2 linked regions of the Candidatus Vesicomyosocius sp. SY067_SCS001 genome follow. The protein of the gene in region 1 binds, or shares a complex with, the protein of each later gene. Links are inferred from orthologs where the notes say so. Each region holds a gene or a part of one and is shown in the gene's direction. Other genes may lie near its edges.

What was found.
Region 2: the proteins of secA (region 1) and secY are in contact, whole or in part, in a crystal structure (PDB 3DIN), measured with the Thermotoga maritima proteins. The link is inferred for Candidatus Vesicomyosocius sp. SY067_SCS001 from one-to-one orthologs. Residues at the interface, in WP_004082002.1 of Thermotoga maritima: Glu261, Ala262, Arg263, Lys300, Ala301, Arg302, Thr303, Ile304, Ile305, Leu323, Tyr324, Asp325, Pro326, Val329, Ser330, Tyr333, Ile336, Lys340, Phe345, Val349, Glu363, Phe364, Tyr374, Ser375, Gly376, Gly377, Glu393, Ile395, Thr482, Ser483; in WP_004081795.1 of Thermotoga maritima: Glu108, Gly109, Glu110, Glu111, Ala236, Glu237, Arg238, Arg239, Ile240, Thr241, Ile242, Gln243, Tyr244, Ala245, Arg246, Arg247, Val248, Thr249, Gly250, Arg251, Arg252, Val253, Tyr254, Gly256, Ala257, Ser258, Thr259, Tyr260, Leu261, Pro262.

What each region holds. Positions count from the first base shown.
Region 1 is NZ_CP054877.1:11,665-20,704, forward strand. Bases 2,115-5,393 are described here. They hold secA (preprotein translocase subunit SecA), read left to right. Parts: upstream 2,115-2,493; coding sequence 2,494-5,193; downstream 5,194-5,393. Other genes in these bases: HUW60_RS00065 (hypothetical protein), read right to left, coding at 2,137-2,442. Also shown: HUW60_RS00050 (cytochrome c1), read right to left, coding at 1-189; HUW60_RS00055 (cytochrome b), read right to left, coding at 195-1,418; petA (ubiquinol-cytochrome c reductase iron-sulfur subunit), read right to left, coding at 1,432-2,028; pyrC (dihydroorotase), read left to right, coding at 5,968-6,996; ribF (bifunctional riboflavin kinase/FAD synthetase), read right to left, coding at 7,386-8,288; homoserine O-succinyltransferase MetA, read right to left, coding at 8,791-9,040. UniProt on the Escherichia coli protein: Required for protein export, interacts with the SecYEG preprotein conducting channel.
Region 2 is NZ_CP054877.1:184,161-192,728, forward strand. The notes cover bases 5,603-8,409. They hold secY (preprotein translocase subunit SecY), read left to right. Parts: upstream 5,603-6,260; coding sequence 6,261-7,559; downstream 7,560-8,409. Other genes in these bases: rpmD (50S ribosomal protein L30), read left to right, coding at 5,603-5,808; rplO (50S ribosomal protein L15), read left to right, coding at 5,823-6,257; rpmJ (50S ribosomal protein L36), read left to right, coding at 7,573-7,686; rpsM (30S ribosomal protein S13), read left to right, coding at 7,860-8,213; rpsK (30S ribosomal protein S11), read left to right, coding at 8,232-8,409. In the rest of the region: rpsS (30S ribosomal protein S19), read left to right, coding at 1-156; rplV (50S ribosomal protein L22), read left to right, coding at 185-517; rpsC (30S ribosomal protein S3), read left to right, coding at 525-1,217; rplP (50S ribosomal protein L16), read left to right, coding at 1,234-1,644; rpmC (50S ribosomal protein L29), read left to right, coding at 1,644-1,832; rpsQ (30S ribosomal protein S17), read left to right, coding at 1,829-2,095; rplN (50S ribosomal protein L14), read left to right, coding at 2,124-2,492; rplX (50S ribosomal protein L24), read left to right, coding at 2,492-2,803; rplE (50S ribosomal protein L5), read left to right, coding at 2,826-3,365; rpsN (30S ribosomal protein S14), read left to right, coding at 3,370-3,675; rpsH (30S ribosomal protein S8), read left to right, coding at 3,687-4,082; rplF (50S ribosomal protein L6), read left to right, coding at 4,098-4,643; rplR (50S ribosomal protein L18), read left to right, coding at 4,661-5,008; rpsE (30S ribosomal protein S5), read left to right, coding at 5,051-5,566; more of rpmD, read left to right, coding at 5,566-5,602; more of rpsK, read left to right, coding at 8,410-8,568. UniProt on the Escherichia coli protein: The central subunit of the protein translocation channel SecYEG. Consists of two halves formed by TMs 1-5 and 6-10.

The sequences.
Region 1 (9,040 bases):
CATGAATTGGATTGAGTGACAGCCAGAACAGTAATTCATGAATAATTTTGCACCCCTTTGCAATGATTTTTTATCATTAATATTAGTATTAGCCTGATCTAGATGAAATTCATTGCCTAATACAGAAGTATTAAAAGAGAATATTAAAATTACAACCGTTATTAGTAATGTATGTACTTTATTTTTCATTAAATTTACCCCGTTACTCTTATCGGTAACGACTTAGTTTTTCCAATGGAGGTAAACCAGGGCATTAAGATAAAAAAGCTAAAATAAGTAAATGTAAACACTTTTGCTAGTAACGCATTAATTGGCGTTACCGGCTGCATACCTAAGTAACCAAGTATGATAAAACTAAGAATAAAAATCCCCAAAGCAATTTTATAAGGCCATGAACGATATCGAATTGATTTTACCTTAGATCTGTCTAACCATGGTAATGCAATTAGAATTAACAGTGAAGCAAACATACCAACAACGCCTGGGAATTGTGAACCAAACATAGGTGGTATAGCTCTTAATATTGAATAGAAAGGTGTTAAATACCAAAGTGGCGCGATGTGGTTAGGTGTTTGAAGTGGATTTGCTTCAATAAAGTTAGAACTCTCTAAAAAATATCCATTCATTGCTGGAGCAAAGAATACTACAGCTGAGAAAATCATTAGAAATACTACTACGCCTACAATATCCTTAACACTATAGTACGGATGAAATGGAACTCCATCTTTAGGAATTCCATCTTTATTTTTATTTTTTTTAATTTCTATACCGTCTGGATTATTTGAACCTACTGTGTGTAATGCAACAATATGCAAAAATACCAAAATAACTAAAATCAATGGTAAAGCAATTACATGCAATGAAAAAAAACGGTTTAAAACAGGATCTCCAACAGCGTAGTCACCCAAGATAAAAGTTAAGATGTCAGGACCAAATATTGGTACTGAACCAAATAGAGAAATAATAACTTGTGCTCCCCAGTATGACATTTGCCCCCATGGTAATACATACCCCATAAAGGCTTCTGCCATCAATGCAATATATAGAACCATTCCTAAAATCCAAATTAACTCACGGGGGCTCTTGTATGAGCCATAAAGCAAACTACGATGTATATGTAAATATATAACAATAAAAAAAGCAGAGGCACCTGTTGAATGTAAATAACGAATAAGCCAACCCCAGTTAACATCACGCATTATATATTCTACTGATGCAAATGCATTGATAGCATCTGGTTTAAAGTGCATCGTCAAAAAAATTCCTGTTACAATTTGTATTACTAATACCAACATGGCTAATGAGCCAAAAAAATACCAAAAATTAAAATTTCTAGGTGTGTAATACTCTGCTAAGTGTTCATTCCAAACTTTAGTTAATGGAAATCTTTGATCAATCCAATTTTTGTTATTATTCATATAATTCTCCTGATTATGCTTTTGGATCAATGCCAATTCGAATTAAAGAATCGGCAACAAAATGATAAGGCGGGATAACTAAATTTGTTGGGGCTGGAACACCTGTATAAACCCTTCCTGCTAAATCAAATTTAGAACCATGACAAGGACAATAAAATCCACCCTTCCATGAGTCTCCCCCAAGATCAGAAGCGCCTAATTCAGGTCTATAGGTGGGCGAGCAACCTAAATGAGTACAAATGCCAATAATAACAGCAACATTAGGATTTATTGAACGATAAGGGTTTTTAGCATATTTTGGTTGTTGAGAAATTTCATTACTATTAGGATCAGTTAAAATGCTATTTAGTGATGTCAAATTTTCAATAGTTTTTTTATCACGTTTAAAAATCCAAACAGGTTTTTTTCGCCATAAAACTCTAACTAATTGTCCGTTGTCTAATTTACTTATATCAACATCAATAGGTGCGCCAGCAGCTTTTGCTCTTGCTGAAGGCATCCATGATGATAAAAATGGTACTAAAACAAAACCAACGCCTATCGCACCAACAACACTTGTGGCGCTAGTTAAAAATCGCCTTTTTTTTAAGTCTATCTCTTGTTCTGACATATGGGCTAAAATCCTTTATTAAAGTTGGTAAATAAAATATAATTTTAAACCCGGATTATTATAATATATATTAACTTTATTTGATAGATAATTAATGTTAGAGTATTATTAATTAATATTAATTTTAATTTCTACATGTGTTATAGATTCAAGTGCTGGTATTTGTATCAAAATTTCTAGTAATTTCACTATTTGTTTTTCAGCTCTAAAATAAATAGCATGATTATTAGTTATTAGGGTTGCTGTGTTATCTTTAATTAAGCATAATTTAATAAACGGTTTTAGTTTGTTCGGTAAAATCTTATTAAGCTCAATATTGATTTGATTATAGGATTTTGCTTTAGTAAACAATTGTCCAAGCCTACCATTAGGTACAAAATTTGCGAGATTTGTTATGGTTTTATACTGACACATTCATCTATCTATGAGAAAATAAGTTTTTAAGGTTTATTTAAACATATTTTAATGAGTATTATAAATAACATTCTATCAAAGATAGTTGGTTCTAGAAATGATCGACTTATCAAAGTTTTATATAAAACTGTTGGTCAAATTACTGAATTAGAGTTAAATATGCAATCACTTAGTGATGAACAACTTAAGTCTAAAACTCAAGAATTTAAAGACAGATTGAATAAAAAGGAAACTTTAAACTCAATTCTTATTGAGGCATTTGCCGTGATACGAGAAGCATCAATCAGGGTATTAGATCTTAGACTTTATGATGTGCAACTAATTGGTGGCATAGTTCTAAATAATGGTAATATTGCAGAGATGGGTACAGGTGAGGGTAAAACTTTAGTAGCAACCTTACCAGCCTATCTTAACGCTCTTAATGGTAAGGGTGTGCATATAGTCACTGTGAATGATTACTTAGCATTTCGTGATGCTCAGTGGATGGGAAAAGTATTTAATTTTTTAAACATGAGTGTGGGTATTATTACCTCAAATATGTCATATGAAAATAAACAAGCTGCTTATTTATGTGATATTGTTTATGCAACTAATAATGAGTTAGGTTTTGATTATCTTCGTGATAATATGGCATTTACTTCTGAAGAAAAAGTACAACGAATGCTTAATTTTGCCATTGTAGATGAGGTAGATTCAATTTTAATTGATGAGGCTAGAACACCTTTAATTATTTCTGGTCCAACGGATGATTATGCTCAAATTTACCAGGCTATTAATCATATGATTCCTAATTTTACTAAGCAAACAGAAAGAGAGTCTGGAAAAGAAATAGTTATTGAGGTAGCAGGTGATTATATTGTTGACGAAAAACATAAACAAGTATTTTTAACTGATAATGGTCATGGTAAAGCTGAGCGTTTATTAATTGATGCGGGTGCTTTACTAGAAGGTGTTAGTCTTTATGATGCAAGTAATATTTTATTAATGCAACATATTAACTCAGCATTGCGAGCACATATTTTATTCCAAAAAAATGTGGATTATATTATCCAAAATGATGAAATTGTGATTGTCGATGAATTTACTGGTAGAACTATGTTGGGTCGTCGTTGGTCAGAAGGATTACATCAAGCTATTGAAGCTAAGGAAAGAGTAAGTATTAAAAAGGAAAACCAAACGCTTGCTTCAATTACTTTTCAAAACTATTTTAGGCTTTATAAAACACTCTCAGGTATGACAGGTACTGCTGATACTGAAGCTGTAGAATTTCAAGATATTTACGGATTGGAAACCGTGGTTGTTCCGCCTAATAAGCCATCTACGCGTGTAGATAAATCAGACTTAATTTATTTAACAACACAAGAAAAATTTAAAGCTATTGCTCTTGAAATTGCTAATTGTCAGAAAACTGGACAGCCAGTTTTGGTAGGCACTAGTAGTATTGAAAATTCAGAATTAATTTCCACTTTGTTAGAAAAAAATAATATCCAACATGAAGTTTTAAATGCTAAGCAGCATGAGCGAGAAGCTATTATTATTGCTAATGCTGGTAATATTGGTGCAGTTACTATTGCAACTAATATGGCGGGTAGGGGTACGGATATTGTGCTAGGCGGTAAATTGTTTGAACAAGCAACAGGTAAGCAAAAAACTGACTGGCAGAATCGTCATAATGACGTTATTAAAGCAGGTGGGTTACATATTGTGGGTACAGAACGTAATGAGTCACGTCGAGTGGATAATCAATTACGTGGTCGTTCTGCGCGTCAAGGAGATGTAGGTTCAACTCGTTTTTACTTATCATTAGAAGATAATTTAATGCGTATTTTTGCTAGTGAGAAAATGTCATTAACGATGCAAAAGTTGGGTATGAAAAAAGGTGAATCAATTGAACATAAAATGGTTAATCGTGCTATTGAAAATGCTCAAAAAAAAGTAGAAGGTATGAATTATGATGCACGTAAACATCTTTTAGAATATGATGATGTTGCTAACGATCAAAGAAAAGTCATTTATCAATTACGTGATGATTTGATGAGTGTTAATGATGTTCAAGCCCGATTTATTAGTATTAGGGAAAAAGTCATTAAACAGCTTTTTTCAGATTATATTTCATCTGAATTGATGGAAGAGGATTGTAATGTTGAAGGATTTTATAATGCTTTGAAATCAGATTATTCAGTTGATTTACCATTGCAACAATGGCTTGATGAAGGTGTTAATATAGATGAATTGCAATCAAAAATTATTCAAGAAATGAGTACAATTTGTGATTATAAAGAAAAAATAGTTGGTACTAAGCTTATGCGTGAATTTGAAAAAGCAGTTATGCTAAAAACTATTGACCATTATTGGAAAGAGCATTTAGCAACTATGGATTATTTACGTCAAAGTGTTAATTTACGCGGTTATGCGCAAAAGAATCCGATGCAAGAGTATAAGCGTGAATCATTTGTTATGTTTACTTCGTTGTTAGACACTATTAATATTGAAATTGTTAAATCTTTATCAAATGTTACTATTAATAAGAATACTGATATTCTCGATGTGGAACAACAAAATAATGATGATGCACAAGCAATACATAGTAACCCAAGTCAACAAATTAAACAAGCTAGTACTACTACTACTAATAATATACAAATACAAACTAACCAACAAAACACATATCAAAGAAAAGAAAAAAAAGTAGGGAGAAATGAATCTTGTCCTTGTGGATCAGGTAAAAAATATAAAAAATGTCATGGATAACTATATTGATTTAATATCAGGTATTAGTCTTAATAATGTTGTTATTAATGAAAATGGTACAAAAATATTAACCCAAGCTTGCCTTTTTTATTCTTATAAGCTAAAGTAAATTATGTTAAAGCTTACTTAAAATTCAAAGATTTTATTAGAAGATCTGGCTAAATATTGAGATTTAAGCAGCGAGTTGTTTTTCTGATACAATAAATTTATTATTACAACATACAAATCTTAAAGCAAAGAATATTAAAACAATTATACTCACACAGTCAAAGTATTTTTTACCAAGATATGTGAATACTCAATATAAATTGAGAATGGAGTTATTATTGTTGAAAAGAATATTGTTATAATAATTTAACTTTAGTATGTAAGATGGGACTTTTGAATAAGAAAATATTTTCTTCAATTAATTTTACCATCAACATATATCTATAATGGTAAAGATGGATTGATATATTAATTTATATTAGTTATTGTAATATTTAAATAACAATTAGCTAAATTTAATAGAACTAATAATAATGAGTTTTTCTAAAATAATTCCTCTAGGAAGAGAGGTTTATTTGTCTGATGGTTTACATGCTTTTTTGTTTAAACTGATTGGTTTATCAAAAATATTGACAGTAAAGTTATACTAATCAATGATTTTGGCGTATTTATAAATTATTTAGGAGCTCTTACATTTTATTTTTTGATGAAAAAACTTAGTAAATTTGTCATCAAATTTACAATCAGTAAAAGGGCTGGGGATGGAAGAGTACTTGGAAGTAATTTATGCAAATTAAAATAATTCAACCAGATGACTGTCATTTACATGTTCGTTCAGGAGTAGCATTAAAATCAATTATCGGTATGACGGTTGCGCAAATGGGTAGAGCAATTATTATGCCTAATTTAAATCCTCCTATTACTAACGTTACTCAAGCGTGCGCTTATAAAGCAGAAATTTTATCTACATTGCCAAAAGGAAATAGATTTAATCCATTGATGACCTTATATTTAACAGATAATACTACTTCTAAAGATATTCAAGAAGCTATTGATAATAATATTATAGCAGTTAAGTTTTATCCTGCTGGAGCAACGACTAATTCCGATAGTGGTGTAACTAATATTGTTAAACTTTATCCAACGTTAGAGAGTATGCAAAAACTGGGTATACCTCTTTTAGTGCACGGAGAAGTAACGCGTAGTGATGTGGATATTTTTGATCGAGAGGCAGTATTTATTGATGAGGTATTGAGTCAAGTAGTGAATGATTTTCCTGAGTTGAAAATTGTATTTGAGCATATCACCACTAAAAATGCTGTTGATTTTGTTTTAGCAAGTCATCATAAAATAGCAGCAACTATTACACCACATCATCTTTTGGCAAATAGAAATGATATGCTCGTTGATGGTATACATCCACACTATTTTTGCCTACCAGTTTTAAAGAGGAAAAATCCACATCAAATAGCATTATTGGACGTTGTAACTAGCGGTAATGTTAAGTTTTTTTTAGGTACAGATTCTGCGCCACATATGAAGACCGATAAAGAGTCTGCTTGTGGTTGTGCTGGTATTTTTAATGCACATTGTGCTATTGAGCTTTATGTAATGGTTTTTGAACATCAAAATGCACTAGATAAGTTAGAAGGATTTGCTTCAAAATTTGGTGCAGATTTTTATAATTTACCTTATAATAAAAAGATTATTACACTTAATAAGAAAGATTGGACTATACCAGCAAGTTACCCTTTTGCACATAGTAATATTGTGCCGTTTATGGCAACTAAAACACTTAGTTGGAAACTTGCTTAAAGTAAAATATAAATTTGCTTGTTTGCATTTTATATTATGAATAATGCTACTAACAATGCTATTATTATATAGGACATTTGTTATTAAAAGTTTTGTATTCTTTTTATCAAAATTTTTATACGATTTTATTACAACTAGTGTAAGTGTATTAAAATAGACTAATGAATTAATTTTAATATAACATACACTATTTTGAGTAAATTTTAGGTTGAAGAAATAAATAAATTAAATTTATTTAAAAGTAGCTTACTTAAAAAGTGTAAGTAGCGCTTTTATGCTTATTTTTAAGATTAAAAAAGCTTTATGAATTTATATATTTTAGGAATAATTGAATATTGTAAAAGTTTAAATAAGTCATTAATTAGTAAAAAAATTTTAAAGAAAACTATTCAGATTCCAAAAAAAAATTTAGCGTTTTTAACGTCTAATTTTATTTGTTCTTTTAATGCTAAAAAAGAATCAAACTTTTGTTCATCACGAATTTTATATTTAAATATAACTTTTGTATATTCGCCATAAACTTGTTTGTTAAAGTCAAATAAAAAAACTTCCAATAAGACTGTTTCACCTCCAACTGTTGGGCGTTTTCCAAGATTACATACACCATTGTAAATTTTATTATTTAATTCTACATTAACTGCGAATATACCTAATAGTGGGCTTATTTTCCTTTTAATAGGAATATTAATTGTAGGAAATCCTATTGTTCTACCTTGTTTTTGGCAAGGAATGATTTTACCTGAAATTGAAAATTTTCGTCCTAACAACTGATTTGCCAAGTAAAAATTACCTTTTTTAAGTGATTGTCTAATTTTTGAACTACTTACTCTATTAAGGTTATAAAGTACGGTTGGTGTTTTTTCTACCTCAAAATTAAAGGTTTGTAATAAAGAAAAATCACCAGTTTGATTTGATCCAAAACGAAAATCATCCCCAACTAGGCAAAGTTTAACTTTGAGTTTGTCTAGTAATATTTTATGAATAAAAGTGTTAGCAGTGAGTTGTGAAAATGAAGTATTAAAGTTAATTAATAAGTGTTCATCTACTCCAAGGCTTGTAAGTAAGGCGTGTTTTTGTTTGAAACTACTTAGTGTGGCTTGCTCATGTCCAAAAAAGTGTTGTGGAGTTGGTGAAAATGAAACAAGTACTGATGGTAAATTCATGATTTGTGCTTTGTTAACTAATGTTTTGATAATTTTCTGATGTCCTATATGTACACCATCAAAGTTGCCAATAGTAACAACACTTCCTAAATGGGGTTTTAAATTTTTTAAACCACGAATGATTTTCATAAATGTTAATTTTAGTCTAATTAATGGATAATGTTATCGACTGGTTTTGTTCTTTTTAATTTTGAGTGTTGGTTTATTATTCTAAACAACTAGTTTAGATTTAGCAGTGTCCTATAATATGGACTTTAATTTAGTGATATCGAGATATGGAATTATTAATAACTAAAATAGTTACTACTGTAGATTTCCCTAAACCAGTTAGAGGCATTGTTTAAATTTAGTTAGAAAACTACTTTTTAGAAGTTGTTTGTAGTTACCTGTAAGTTTATTACTTTGAGAGTAATATCCTAAGCATAACCATTGATCTAAATTTTTTTTTCAGATACATTAGTTAAAAAACCTAATATGTAAAGGTAATTATTAAAATTGTTAATAACTATTGTTATTTAAATTTACACAATATGATAAGGATTATATAGATGTTATTTTACTGTTTTTCAGTATATATAATGATGATTAAATTAGTAAAACTACTTCAGTAGTAGTTCTGAGGTTTAGTGCACTATTTTAAATTAAGAGGGTCATTTGGATTAATACCGTTCATAAATGGTTTTTCAATATCTTCATGAGTTGTTTGGTAAACACAACCAATCCAGTTGTTGATAATGACATTAGTGGCGTTTCCCCAAGTGTTGTCTAAGGTTTCTTTAATGAGTTGTTCAGGAAAATCTGAAATATTAAATTCTGAGGATAAAAGTTTAGTTTTATATTCGTTGAGAATAGCTTTACTTTGCTCGGTTAAATAGTGTTTA
Region 2 (8,568 bases), 180 kb from region 1 along the record:
GTTGTTGTGCCTGAAATGATTGGACTTACTATTGCAGTTCATAATGGTAGAGTGCATGTTCCTGTGTCTATCAATGAAAATATGGTTGGTCATAAGTTAGGCGAATTTGCTATTACTAGAACTTTCAAAGGTCACTTTGGTGATCGCAAGGCTTAAATAAAGGCTTAAATATAGGTAGGTAATGATGAAAGAAGTTAAAGCAGTACATAAATATGCAAAGACATCCGCTTTTAAGGCAAGATTAGTGGCAGATCAAATTCGTCTTAAATCGGTAGAAGAAGCATTAAATATTTTATCATTTAGCAATAAAAAAGCAGCAGTCTTAGTTAAAAAAGTACTGAATTCAGTTATTTCTAATGCCGAGCATAATGATGGATTAGACATTGATGAATTATTTGTTACTAGTATTTATATTGATGAAGGTTCAACCATGAAGAGAATTCGCCCAAGAGCAAAAGGAAGAGCAAATAGGATTTTAAAAAGAACAAGCCACATTACAGTTGGCATAGGCAAGTAGGTTTAGTATGGGTCAAAAAGTAAATCCAAAAGGTATTAGATTAGGTATTGTTAAGGATTGGGATTCTAAATGGTACGCTAGTTCTAAAGATTATTCTAAGTACTTATTATCTGATATTAAAGTTAGAAACTATCTATTTAAGAAATTAATAAACGCTTCTGTTAGCCGTGTCCAGATTGGGCGTTTGGTAAATAATGCTAAAGTTACTATTTATACTGCACGCCCAGGTATTGTTATTGGCAAGAAAGGTGCTGATATTGAGCAGTTAAAGTTAATTATTTCAAAAATGATGGGTATTCCTGTTCATATTAATATTGAAGAAATTAAAAAACCCGAGCTTGACGCACGTTTGGTGGCTGAGAATATTGCCCAACAGTTAGAAAAACGTGTGATGTATCGTCGTGCTGTTAAACGTGTGCTGGGTAATGCAATTCGTTTAGGTGCTCAAGGTATTAAGGTCATGGTTAGTGGTCGTTTAAATGGTGCAGAAATTGCACGTTCTGAGTGGTATCGTGAAGGTCGAGTGCCATTACATACTTTTAGAGCTGATGTTGATTATGCTTCTTATGGTGCAAAAACACAGTATGGTGTTATTGGTATTAAGGTTTGGATTTTCAAGGGTGAAATTTTAGATCATAAAAAAGGCACACTAGATGAGGTTGCTCATCGTGGTGCAATAAATCAAATCGCTAAAAAATAAAGTGAAGGATTAATAAATGTTACAACCTAAGAGAACAAAATTTAGAAAAATGATGAAAGGCCGTAATCGGGGTCTTGCAACGGGCCATAAGGTTAGTTTTGGTGAAATTGGACTCCAAGCTATGGGTAGATGTCGTATGTCTGCTAGACAGATTGAATCTGCACGTCGTGCAATGACACGTCATGTTAAACGTCAAGGAAAAATTTGGATTCGTGTTTTTCCAGACAAGCCTGTTACTAAGAAACCATTAGAGGTTAGGATGGGAAAAGGTAAGGGTAGTGTTGAATATTGGGTTGCAAAGATTAAGCCTGGCCAAATGTTATTTGAAATGCAAGGCGTTGAAGAAACAGTTGCTATAGAGGCATTTGCATTAGCATCAGGGAAATTGCCAGTTAAAACAACAATCATTAAAAGGACGATAATGTAATGGATGTTAAAGAATTAAGAAATCAATCAGTTTCAGCGCTTAATGAAACGCTTATTAAACTTCTAAAAGAACATTTTGAGTTTCGTATGCAACATAAAAGTTCACAATTAGATAATTTTTCGAAGTTGGGAAGAACAAAGAAATCAATTGCACAAATTAAAACTATTATTAGGCAAAAACAAGAATGAGTGACAAAAAAGTAGAATGCGTATTAACAGGAACTGTTGTGAGTAGCAGTCGTGACAAAACTATTACTGTTTTAATTGAACGTAAAGTAAGACATCCTATTTACAAAAAATATATCAAACGTAGCACTAAAGTGCATGTACATGATGATAATAATGAATGTATATGTGGTGATTTGGTTCGAGTAGTTGAAGCAAAACCATTTTCAAAAACTAAGCATTGGGCATTATTGGAAGTGGTTGAGAGATTAGTTTCTGTTGATTAATGTTAAATTTATTTAAAGAGAGTAAGTCATGATTCAAGTGCAAACAAGACTTAAGGTCGCAGATAATAGTGGCGGCATTAAAGCAATGTGTATTAAGGTAATAGGCGGCTCTAAGCGTCGTTATGCTAATATTGGTGATGTCATTAAAGTTAGTATTAAAGAGGTTGTACCGCGTGGTAAAGTTAAAAAAGGTGACGTGTATGATGCGGTTGTTGTGCGTACCGCTCATGGTGTTCGCCGTAGTGATGGGTCTCGTATTCGTTTTGATAACAATGCGATTGTACTTTTAAATACGAAACTTGAACCAATTGGTACTCGTATTTTTGGCCCAGTGACCCGTGAATTGCGTAGTGCACAATTTATGAAAATTGTTTCACTTGCACCAGAGGTTTTATAATGCAAAAAATTAAATTAAATGATGAAATTATTATTATTGCTGGCAAGGATAAAGGTTCTATAGGTATAGTTACTAAGATGGTAGATTCTAAGGTTCTAGTTGAAGGGTTAAATCTTGCTAAGAAACATGTGAAGCCTAATCCAAATAAGGGTGTTACAGGTGGCATCACAGAGATAGAAATGCCTTTGTCGATTTCTAATGTTGCTGTTTATAATCCAACAACTAAGAAAGCTGATAGAGTTGGAATTCGTACTAGTAAAAAAGGCATTAAAGAAAGATTTTTTAAATCAAATGATAAGTCAATAGCTTGATAAGGTATAAGGAAATATAAATATGTCTAGATTACAAGAGCAATACAAGAATAAAATCTCACTAATTTTACAAAAAAAATTAGGTATGTCTAATCCTATGCAAACACCTAAGATTGAAAAAATTACGATTAATATGGGACTAGGTAATGCGTTAGGTGATAAAAAAATATTGCAAAATGGTTTAGAAGAAATGAGTCTTATTTCTGGTCAGAAACCATTAATTTGTAATGCACGTAAATCGGTAGCAAGTTTTAAATTAAGAGAGGGAAATCCAATTGGTTGTAAAGTTACTTTACGTAAGAAAAAGATGTATGAATTTCTTGATCGTTTAGTTAATATTACCATTCCTCGTATTCGAGATTTTCGTGGTTTAAAAACTACTGCATTTGATGGTCGTGGTAATTACAATATGGGTATTACTGAACAAATTACGTTTCCTGAAATTGATTTTGAAAAAGTAACAAAAATACGTGGGATGGATATTGCTATTACCACCACTGCAAAAAGTGATGAAGATGCTAAAAAACTATTAGCAATGTTTAAATTTCCATTTAAAGGGTAAGAAAATGGCTAAAAAGTCTATGATGAATAGAGATATTAAGCGCACAAAGATAGTTAGAAAATATAAAGCAAAACGTCTTGAGCTTAAGAAAATTATTAAGAGTATTAACGTATCTGATGAAGAGCGTTTCCAAGCAACTATTAAGTTGCAAGCTCTTCCACGTAATGCTTCGCCCACACGCCAACGTAGTCGTTGTAGTTTGACTGGTCGTCCGCATGGTTTTTATCGTAAGTTTGGTCTTGCTAGAAATAAACTTAGAGAATGCACTATGAATGGTGAAGTTCCAGGTTTATCTAAAGCGAGCTGGTAAGGAGAAATTATATGAGTATGTCTGATCCTATTGCTGACATGTTAACACGTATTCGCAACGCACAATTAGTTAAGAAAAAAGAAGTTAATGTTCCAGCATCGAATTTAAAATCTGCTATTGCAGGCGTGATGAAACAAGAGGGCTATATTGAATCTTTTAGTGTTAATGGCGTTGTTGCTAGTAAAATATTAAAAATCAAGTTAAAATATTATGATAATAAACCAGTCATTGAAAAATTGCAGCGTGTATCAAAGCCTAGCTTAAGAGTTTATGTCGGTAATTCAAAGATACCAAGTGTAATGAATGGGTTAGGTATTGTTATTATTTCTACACCTAAAGGCTTGATGACTGGACAAGTTGCGCTTGATCAAAATGTTGGTGGCGAAGTGTTGTGTAGCATTTACTAATATTGGAGAATTAGAATGTCTAGAGTTGCAAAATCATCAATTACTATACCAACTAGTGTTGAAGTTATTATTACTGGTAATTTAATGTCTGTCAAAGGTAGATTAGGACAGTTAAACATGAGTATTCATCCTTGCGTGGCGATTGTAAATAATAATAGTAAACTTAGTTTTAATATTATTTCCATTGAAAAGAAAGAACAAAAGAAAGCTTGGGCTCAGGCTGGCACAGCAAGGGCTAATACTGCGAATCTTATTCGAGGTGTAACAGATGGTTGGAAAAAAAAGTTAACCTTAATTGGTGTTGGTTATCGTGCTAAAGTAATGGGTAAAATATTGGATCTTACATTGGGTTTTTCACATCCAATTAATTATAAATTTCCAGAAGATATTATAGTTGAAACCCCTTCTCAAACAGAAATTATTATTAAAGGCATGGACAAGCAAAAAGTAGGCCAAGTGGCTTCAGAAATTAGATCCTATCGTCCACCAGAACCTTATAAAGGTAAAGGTATTCGTTATATTGATGAACAAGTTATTCACAAAGAAACTAAGAAGAAATAATTGACTGAGGTATTAATATGAAACTTTTTAAAAAACAAGCCCGTTTGAGAAGAGCAACTAAATTTAGAGCCAAGCATGCTAAAAAAGATATTGAACGCTTGTGTATTCATAAAACTGCACAGCATATCTATGCTCAGATTATTAGTTCTTGTGGTACTAAAATTTTGGCTTCTGCTTCAACATTAAAATCTAAGCTTAAAAATGGTGGAAATGTAGATGCAGCAGCTAAAGTTGGTGAGGCAATTGCTAAAGCTGCTACTAGTGCAAAAGTAAAAAAGGTAGCTTTTGATCGGTCCGGATTTAAATATCATGGTCGTGTTAAAGCATTAGCCGATGCAGCAAGAGAAGGCGGTTTGGACTTCTAAGTTATTAATAAAATTAATTAAAAAAATAAAAAGGCGTAAATAATGGCTGGATATAAGGAAAATAACATTATTGATAATAATTATATTGAAAAGTTAGTTAATATTCGTCGTGTTGTAAAAGTAGTTAAAGGTGGTCGTATATTTGGTTTTTCAGCGTTAGTTGTTGTCGGTGATGGTAATGGTAAAGTTGGCTATGGAACAGGAAAAGCTCGTGAAGTTCCTGTTGCTATTCAAAAAGCAATGGATAAAGCTCGTAAGGCAATGAAGAGTGTTCCACTGGTAAATGGCACACTTTATTATTCAATTATCTCAAATGTTGGTGCGGCGAAAGTTTATATGCAACCAGCTTCAGAAGGTACAGGTGTAATTGCTGGCGGCCCAATGCGTAGTGTATTGGAAGCGGTTGGCGTACATAATATCTTGGCGAAATGTAATGGTACTCGTAATCCAATTAGTGTGGTACGTGCTACTGTCGAAGGTTTGACTTCTATGTTATCCCCACAATTGGTTGCTAATAAGCGTGGTATGACTGTTGATCAAATTACTGGAGAGGAATGATGGCTGAAGAAAATAGAACAGTTAAAAAAGTAACAACTATCCAAAAGCCGCAAGTATCTAATAAGCATAACACAGTTAGTGTTACCTTGGTTAAAAGTTTTTATGGTCGCTTACCATCTCATCGTAAAACCATTGTAGGGCTTGGTTTAAAGCGCATTAACCATACAAAAGAGTTTAAAGATACTCCTGAAATTAGAGGTATGATTAATAAAGTGGCTTACTTACTAAAAGTAGAGGATTAGGAAAAATGAATTTAATGCAATTAAATACATTATCACCTGCACAAGGTGAAAAGAAATCAAGAAAACGCGTGGGGCGCGGTATTGGTAGCGGTTTTGGTAAAACTTGTGGTAGTGGTCATAAGGGTCAAAAATCACGCTCTGGTGGTTTTAATAAGATTGGTTTTGAGGGTGGTCAAATGCCTTTGCAACGTCGCCTTCCTAAGGTTGGATTTTCATCAAGAATATCTATTATCACCTCTCAAGTAACACTATCTGAAATTAATAGATTAACTGAGATTGATATTACTATTGAGGTTTTCAAAGCGCATAATTTAATTAATAAAAATATTAAGCATGTAAAAGTTATACTTTCTGGTAAAATAACTAGGCCAGTTATATTGACTGGAATTAAAGTAACTAAAGGTGCAAAGTTGGCTATTGAAGCTGTTAAAGGTTCAGTGAGCGAGTAATTGATGAACCAACCTTTAGGCTTTTCTCAAGATTTATCAAAGCGTATACTTTTTTTATTGAGCGCATTAATTATTTTTAGGTTGGGTACACATATTACCATTCCATTTATTTCAAGTGTAGCATTAGCTTCTCTCGTACAAAATCAGCAAGGCACTATTTTAGATATGTTTAATATGTTTTCAGGTGGTGCACTAGAAAGATTGTCTATTTTTACTTTAGGTATTATGCCTTATATCTCGGCATCTATTATTATTCAGTTGATGACCTCTGTTGTTCCAAAATTAGAGCAATTAAAGAAAGAAGGCGAAACAGGTAAACGTAGAATTACACAATATACACGTATAGGTACAGTGATATTAGCGGTATTTCAATCTTATGGTATTTCTATTGCCTTACAAGAACAAAGTTCTAGTGGTGTTGCTTTAGTGACTCAAGGTGGTTTTACTTTTAGTATGGTTACTGTAGTAACATTAACTACAGGAACTTTATTTTTAATGTGGCTAGGTGAACAAATTACAGAAAAAGGTATTGGTAATGGCATTTCAATGATTATTTTTGCTGGTATTGTTTCAGGCTTGCCTTCGGCATTTGGTTCAACTTTATCGTTAGTATCTACAGGCGAGTTAAGTATTATTTTGGTAGTAATTTTATTAATCATGACATCATTAGTAATAGCTTTTGTAGTCTTTATGGAGCGAGGTCAACGTCGTATTACAGTTAATTATGCTAAACGTCAGCGAGGTCGTAAAATGATTGGCGCTCAAAGTTCATATTTACCATTAAAAATTAATATGGCAGGTGTTATTCCACCAATTTTTGCTTCATCAATTATTTTATTTCCAGCAACATTAGGAGGCTGGTTTTCGAGAAGTGAAGGTATGGGTTGGTTGGCAGATATAACTGCAAGTATTTCTCCAGGACAACCTTTGTATGTTTTATTTTATGGATTGGCTATTGTGTTTTTTACTTTTTTTTATACGGCATTAACATTTGATTCAAAAGATACAGCTGATAATTTACGTAAGTCAGGTGGTTTTATTCCAGGTATTAGACCAGGTAAACATTCAGCAGATTATATTGATTCGGTTATGTCTAGGCTAACAGCATCTGGTGCGGTTTATATTACAGCTGTTTGTTTGTTGCCAGAGTTTTTAATTTTATACTGGAATGTGCCGTTTTATTTTGGTGGTACTAGTTTATTAATCATCGTTGTTGTGGTGATGGATTTTATTGCACAAGCCCAATCTCATTTGATGTCTAATCAGTATGGATCATTAATGAAGAAGGCGGGTTTAAATTAAAAAGGTAATCATTATGAAGGTAAGAGCATCAGTTAAGAGAATTTGCAATAATTGTAAAATTATTAAGCGTCATGGAGTTGTTCGTGTTATTTGTAAAGAACCCCGTCATAAGCAAAGACAAGGTTAATTAGAATTGATATTGAAAATTGTAAGAGTAGAATAATGGTTTTTTTAAATTTAGTATTGTACGTTACTATAATAAAAAGTTACATTATGATAGATAAAAATATAAAAATATAAAAATATAAAAATATAAGGAATAAGCTTATGAGACAGATATGCGTTAGAGGTACAATATAGATGGCTAGAATTGCAGGAATAAATATTCCAACACATAAACATATTGTGATTGGCTTACAGTCAATTTTTGGTATAGGTGATACAAGAGCAAGAGAAATTTGTATTACTCTAAAATTAGACCCAGTTACTAAAGTTGCCAACATTACTGAAGATCAATTGGAATTAATTCGTACAGAAATTGCTAAGTATAAAGTTGAAGGTGATCTTCGTCGTCAACTTGCTATGGATATCAAACGTCTTAAAGATTTAGGCTGTTATCGTGGTGTTCGTCATAGAAAATCATTACCATTACGTGGTCAAAGGACAAAAACAAACGCAAGAACTCGTAAGGGTCCTCGTCGTCTAATTAAATAATTATAGGTAAATATTATTATGATATCTAAATCATCTTCAAAAAAGAAATCTAAAAAAGTAATAACTGATGGTATTGCTCATATTCACGCGACTTTTAATAATACCATTGTGATGATTACAGATCGTCATGGTAATACGGTTTGTTGGGCAACCTCAGGCGGTTCTGGTTTTAGAGGCTCAAGAAAGTCCACCCCATTTGCTGCACAAGTGGCTGCAGGTAGTTGTGGTGAGAAAGCATTGGCTTTTGGCATGAAAAATTTAGAAGTTCATGTTAAAGGCCCGGGTCCTGGTAGAGATTCAGCAATTCGCGGTCTTAATGCGCAGGGTTTAAAAATTCAATCAATCACAGATGTGA